Linked DNA regions of Chryseolinea soli. Each later gene encodes a partner of the first gene's protein in a complex. Links are inferred from orthologs where the notes say so. Each region holds a gene or a part of one and is shown on either strand. Other genes may lie near its edges.

Region 1 (3,262 bases):
GTCACATTCCAAATTCCGCATCCGCGGAAGACATCAACCTGGATCAAGTCTGCAATAGCAAAAGAGAAGAGAACGCTCGGTGAGCTGAATTTTATCTTTTGCTCAGACAACCACCTTCGCGAGATCAATATCCAGTATCTCAACCACCACACCTTTACCGATATCGTGACCTTCGACACCAGTGAGGTGAAAGGTCAGATCTCCGGCGACATCTTTATCAGTATTGACCGGGTACAAGAAAACGCTCAAAAGTTTAAGACCACATTTGATCACGAGCTCCACCGGGTCCTTATTCATGGGGTACTTCACTTGGTTGGCTATTCCGACAAGGGAACCGAGAAGAAAGCCACCATGCGCAAAAAAGAGGATGCTTATCTATCTTTGCGGAAGTAAGTTCCACGTGGAACCTAATCTTGCCCTTATTGCTTGTGAAGTAGCGTTCCACGTGAAACAAATTGTGGAATTGTTGATGGATTTTGTGGGTAAGTATCGGGTTCCACGTGAAACCTTTTTAAAAACACGCATATGTTTCAGGAATACGATGTAATTGTGGTGGGGGCAGGCCATGCGGGCTGCGAAGCGGCAGCAGCCGCGGCCAGTATGGGGTCGAAGACTCTACTGGTGACCATGAATATGAATACGATCGCCCAGATGTCGTGCAACCCCGCTATGGGCGGGGTGGCCAAGGGTCAAATCGTGAGAGAAATAGATGCCTTGGGGGGAATGTCTGGGATTGTGTCCGATAAGTCCATGATCCAGTTCAGAATGCTGAATCGATCGAAGGGTCCCGCTATGTGGAGCCCCAGAACTCAGAACGACCGGATGAGATTCTCCGAAGAGTGGAGACTGGCCCTGGAGCGAACCCCGAATCTTGATTTCTGGCAGGAAATGGTCAAAGAGATCCTGGTGGAGAACGGCAAAGCAGTAGGAGTGAAGACTGCCCTTGGACTGGACATCCGGGCTAAGGCTGTTGTCCTCACAAATGGCACTTTCCTGAATGGAAAGATCCATATCGGGGAAAAGAACTTCGGAGGAGGCCGTACAGCCGAAAAATCGGCCACAGGATTGACCGAACAACTCATTACCCTGGGATTTGAAGCGGGAAGAATGAAAACAGGCACGCCTCCCCGTGTAGACGGCAGAAGCCTCGACTATTCCAAGATGGAAGAACAGCCTGGGGACGCAGCGCCCGGAAAGTTCTCCTATTCCGACACTCAGCCCCTTCAAAAACAAATCAGTTGCTGGATCACCTATACCAACGACACTGTCCACAAGGAACTTCAAAAAGGGTTTGAGAAATCGCCAATGTTTCAGGGCCGAATCAAAGGTTTGGGGCCCCGGTATTGTCCTTCCATTGAGGATAAGATAAACCGGTTCGCTGAAAGGGACCGTCATCAGATCTTCGTTGAGCCTGAGGGATGGAACACGGTGGAGATCTATGTGAATGGCTTTTCCACGTCCCTACCCGAAGATGTCCAATACAAAGCGCTTACCCGCATCCCTGGTTTTGAAAAGGCAAAGATGTTCCGGCCAGGATATGCTATTGAATACGATTTCTTTCCGCCCACCCAGCTAAGTCTGAGCCTGGAGACCCAACTGATTCAAAACCTGTACTTCGCGGGACAGATCAACGGCACCACCGGCTATGAAGAGGCAGCCTGTCAAGGGCTCATGGCAGGCATCAATGCTCACCAGAAAGTTCATGGAAAAGACCCCTTCATATTGAAACGATCCGATGCCTATATCGGCGTATTGATAGATGACCTTGTTAGCAAGGGTACACAGGAGCCCTATCGGATGTTTACATCCCGGGCTGAGTATCGTATCCTTCTCCGCCAGGACAATGCCGACATCCGGCTAACGGAGCTTGGCCATTCCATTGGACTTGCCAGCGACGAACGAAACGACAAGGTTCTGGCCAAGAAACGAGACGTGGAAGCTCTCACTAATGAGCTCAACAAGACAAAGCTCGAGCCCGATATGATAAACGAAGGATTGGAAGGACTCCAAACCTCGGCCATTCGGGAAAAAGTCGCCGCAAGCCATCTGCTTAAACGGCCACAAATCGACGTTGCCTCCTTGAAAAGCATAAATGCCGATCTCGAAAAGCTTCTGAATAAATACTCCATTGAAGTACAAGAGCAGGCCGAGATCAATATCAAATACGATAGTTATATCGAGCGGGAGGAACAACTGGTACAAAAGCTTGGCAACCTTGAGAACTTCAAGATCCGAACCGACTTCGATTATGACCGTGTGAAAGCCTTGTCATCGGAAGCCCGCGAGAAATTAAAGCGAATAAAACCCGAAACCGTTGGGCAGGCATCGCGCATTAGCGGCGTCTCTCCGGCCGACGTTTCTGTACTTACAATCTATATGGGTAAATGAAAGAATTGAAGCGCTGCCCCGTCTGCCAAAGTATCTCGTTCCAAAAATTTATTACCGCTAAAGACTACACCGTTTCACGGGAAACATTTGACCTGGTCAAATGCGACAACTGTGGGTTTGTCTTCACCAATCCCATTCCCGATCCTGAGCGGTTGGGAGACTATTACCTTTCCGACGATTACATCTCTCACTCAAAAAAGGCGACAGGCCTGATCGACAAGATCTATGTCGTGGCCAGAAGCTTCACATTGAAATGGAAGCTGGATCTGATCCGGAAATACACCGGGAACCTAGACAAAACAATTCTCGACTACGGCTGTGGCACCGGCGACTTCCTGAAAGCCTGCAAAGAAAATGGCTGGGCCGTAACTGGCGTCGAGCCTTCGGAAAAGGCCAGGCAGTTGGCAAGTGATCAGACTCACAAAAAAATCGCTGCGTCGTTGAAGGATGTGGAAACAAAGGAATTCAATACCATCACCTTATGGCACGTGCTTGAGCACATCGAGGATCTGAACAATACGCTTCAGCAATTAAAAAACAAGCTCAGCCCGAACGGCACTCTGCTAATCGCAGTTCCCAATCATGCTGCCTGGGACGGAAGTCACTATGGACAATATTGGGCTGGCTATGATGTTCCCCGGCATCTCTGGCATTTCACCCAAGAAACCATGAAGACCTTGTTGGCGAACAACCACCTTAAACTTGACGCCATCGTGCCCATGAAACTTGACGCCTACTACATTAGCTTGCTGAGCGAAAAATATAAAGCCAACGGTAAGGCTGGGGTGCCTGGCATGATAATCGCAGCCGTCAACGGGCTTCGGTCGAACCTGAACGCCCGGAAAAACAAAAACTATTCGAGCCTTATTTATAT
Region 2 (3,241 bases), 4.0 Mb from region 1 along the record:
TGCCCTGCTCGTCATCATCATTTACGGCGAAGCGGAAACCGGGGCGTTGCTCATTTTCAGCCAGGTGATCCTGAGCTTGCAACTGGGCTTTGCCATCATCCCGCTCATCCATTTCAACAGCGATAAAAGCAAGATGGGCGTCTTCGTGATCAAGCCCTGGCTGAAAGTGGCCGCGTGGGTCATCGCCGCCGTCATTGTGGGATTGAACGTGAAGCTCGTCATCCAGGAAATTACGGGCTGGCTGGTCATGGCCGGCGACTCGGCGTGGATCATCTGGATCACGGCCGTGCCGGTTTGCGTGGCCGCTGCCGGTTTGCTCCTCTACATCACCCTGAAGCCTCTTATCGAACGGCGCGCCGCCGAACGCGATGCCCGCGGACCGCATGGCCAAGCCGTTACGCTGGATGTGAACCACGACCTGGTCTACAACCGCATTGCCATCACCCTTGACTTCAGCGACATCGACAGCCTGACCATCCGCAGTGCGCTGGCCCAGGGCGGCAAAAACGCGCGCTATGTGTTGCTGCACGTGGTGGAAACCGCCGGCGCCATGGTCTACGGCGCTGACATTGCCGACCATGAGTCGTATACCGATGCCGCCTCGCTGGAAAATTACCGGACACAACTGTTGGAGCGAGGCTACAGCGTAGAGGTCAAAGTGGGCTATGGAAACCCGCGCCGCTGCATCCCGGAAATGGTGACAGAGTTCCAGGCCGACCTGCTGGTGATGGGTGCCCACGGTCACAAGTTCTTCAAGGACCTGGTGTTTGGCACCACGGTGGATACGGTGCGGCACCGGGTGCATATTCCCGTGCTGATCGTGCGGGCCTGAGGAACGGAAAGACTTGCGGGGTCGTTGACAAGCCGTAACTTGCGCCCATGTCCGTGCACACCGAAGATACCATTGTAGCGTTGGCCACTGCTCCCGGCATTGCTGCCATTTCCGTGATCCGTTTGTCGGGGAAGGAGGCCATTGGCATTACTCAGAAATGTTTTAAGGGGAAAGACCTGCTTTCACAGGCCACCCATACCCTGCACTTTGGGACGTTGCACGACAATGGCAGGACTATTGACGAAGTGTTGGTGGCTTTGTTCCGCGAGCCAAATTCGTTTACCAAGGAGAATGCGGTGGAGATCTCGTGTCATGGATCGCCGTTCATCGTAAAAGAGATCATCAAAACGTTGCTGAAAAATGGAGCGCGTCTCGCCGAACCCGGTGAGTTTACAAAACGTGCATTCTTTCATGGTCGTTTCGATCTGGCACAAGCCGAAGCCGTTGCAGACCTGATCCATGCCGAAACGGATAACGCCCGCCAGGCGGCTCTCAACCAGATGCGCGGCGGGTTTTCGAAGGAGATTGACCGGCTTCGGGAGGAGCTGATTCATTTTGCTTCGCTCATTGAACTCGAGTTGGATTTTGGGGAGGAAGATGTGGAGTTTGCACAGCGCGATGATCTGAGAAATTTGATCACGCGCATCCGGTCCGTTTTGCGCGCCTTGATCGATTCGTTTGACCAGGGGAATGTGATCAAGAATGGCGTGCCCACGGTGATTGCCGGAAAACCAAATGCCGGCAAATCCACGTTGCTCAATACGTTGTTGAATGAAGAGAGAGCCATTGTGTCGGACATTCCCGGTACCACACGCGACGCCATTGAAGATGAGATCGTTTTGGGCGGTATCAACTTTCGTTTTATTGATACAGCCGGACTGCGCGAAACCAGCGACGTGATCGAGGCCATTGGCGTGGAACGTACGCGCGACCGGATGAAGAAGGCTTCGCTGATCATTTATCTCTTTGATCTTGCCAACACCACGCTAGAGGAAATCGATACGCAGCGCCGGGAGTTGGCTGCGCTGGGTATTCCGCACATCAACGTGGGCAACAAGTTGGATAAGGCTGATCCCCTATTGCTGGAAAAACTGAAGACGGAAGATTTTACATTCATCTCAGCAGCCGCACACACGAACGTGGGCGTGCTCAAGGAAAAGTTGTTGGCGAAAGTGCAGGTGCGGGAAGTGAAGACGGGAGATGTGATGGTGACCAACCTGCGGCATTATCAGAATCTGTTGCAGACGTATGACTCGCTGGGGCGTGTGCTGGATGGGATGAGCCAAGGGGTTACGGGGGATTTTTTGGCGATGGATATCCGGCAGTCGTTGCATTACCTGGGTGAGATCACGGGGGCGATTACGACGGATGATTTGTTGGATAATATTTTCAGTAAGTTTTGTATCGGAAAATGAATTTTGAAAGTCGTTCAGAATCAAGTCGATACAAAATCTGCGATGAAAGCCCCGCCATCGGCAAGGTGCAAAACGTTCACTTCGCCACAGCCTTCAATGTGCTTCGCTTCTCAATTGAAAGAACTTGCATGTATCCACTACTCTTCGATCATCAGGCTTCAAATTCCTCTGAACTTAACGAATCAAATTTGAGACATCATGCCACACATACCGGCAGGAAACGGCACTAGAACCGTCTTCAAGCTTTGTTTCAATATTTTCTACATGAATACCGCCTAGTCGTTCATAAAAAGATTTCGCCTTTTCATTTTTCTCAAAGACCCAGAGATACAATTTCGATGTGTTGCTGCTCAATAGTTGACGGGCGCATGTTTCGATCAACGATCTACCAATACCTAAACCATGATGGGAAGCGGCGACGTGCAGGTTGTCGAGCAAAGATCCAAAAACCGGATCGTCGTCTAAAAATAAGCAAGCAAAACCTACGAGCGCATGGTCGTGTATAGCGACCGTGACGCGTTGATTTTCAAGCGGAACGCTCATCCGTCGATGCCATAGCACCCATCGATTCCGCTCGACTTGGTTATTCAAAAAATATTTCGAAAAAATTCCACGATAGTGCTGCTGCCAACTGATGGTATGAAGGTTAGCAATAGCAGGATAATCATCGAAGATAGCCGGTCTCATTTCGAGCATCGTCTCAAGCAGTTATTTTTAGCTTTGGACAATTTATTTTGAGTGCGGCGCATTTTATAACGGTGATCGATCAACGACTGAATTATCCTTTAGAATTCTTCGCGAGGGTGCCCATTTCAAAAATCGCATTGGCGATCATTTACTTACATCACCGCTGTAAATGAAATGACCTTTAAAACCGATTTTTTCGACTTCTTTGTTTTCCCATGTGCACGTTATGGAGTCCCTCCTTAAGCAGATTAGCATTTCGTCTCTTCTGTCTCTGCTTTCAACAGGTCAAAAAGTGCCCGACCAAATC

Evidence for each region.
Region 2: the proteins of mnmG (region 1) and mnmE are in contact, whole or in part, in a solved structure (PDB 9HIP), measured with the Escherichia coli proteins. The link is inferred for Chryseolinea soli from one-to-one orthologs.

Annotation. Positions count from the first base shown.
Region 1 is NZ_CP032382.1:1,981,693-1,984,954, forward strand. What follows is about bases 24-2,956. They hold mnmG (tRNA uridine-5-carboxymethylaminomethyl(34) synthesis enzyme MnmG), read left to right. Parts: upstream 24-525; coding sequence 526-2,388; downstream 2,389-2,956. Other genes in these bases: ybeY (rRNA maturation RNase YbeY), read left to right, coding at 24-393; D4L85_RS08580 (methyltransferase domain-containing protein), read left to right, coding at 2,385-2,956. Outside these bases: more of ybeY, read left to right, coding at 1-23; more of D4L85_RS08580, read left to right, coding at 2,957-3,262. UniProt on the Escherichia coli protein: NAD-binding protein involved in the addition of a carboxymethylaminomethyl (cmnm) group at the wobble position (U34) of certain tRNAs, forming tRNA-cmnm(5)s(2)U34.
Region 2 is NZ_CP032382.1:5,949,090-5,952,330, reverse strand. What follows is about bases 152-3,063. They hold mnmE (tRNA uridine-5-carboxymethylaminomethyl(34) synthesis GTPase MnmE), read left to right. Parts: upstream 152-879; coding sequence 880-2,247; downstream 2,248-3,063. Other genes in these bases: D4L85_RS24965 (GNAT family N-acetyltransferase), read right to left, coding at 2,422-2,943; D4L85_RS24975 (Nramp family divalent metal transporter), read left to right, coding at 152-832. Outside these bases: more of D4L85_RS24975, read left to right, coding at 1-151. UniProt on the Escherichia coli protein: Exhibits a very high intrinsic GTPase hydrolysis rate. Involved in the addition of a carboxymethylaminomethyl (cmnm) group at the wobble position (U34) of certain tRNAs, forming tRNA-cmnm(5)s(2)U34.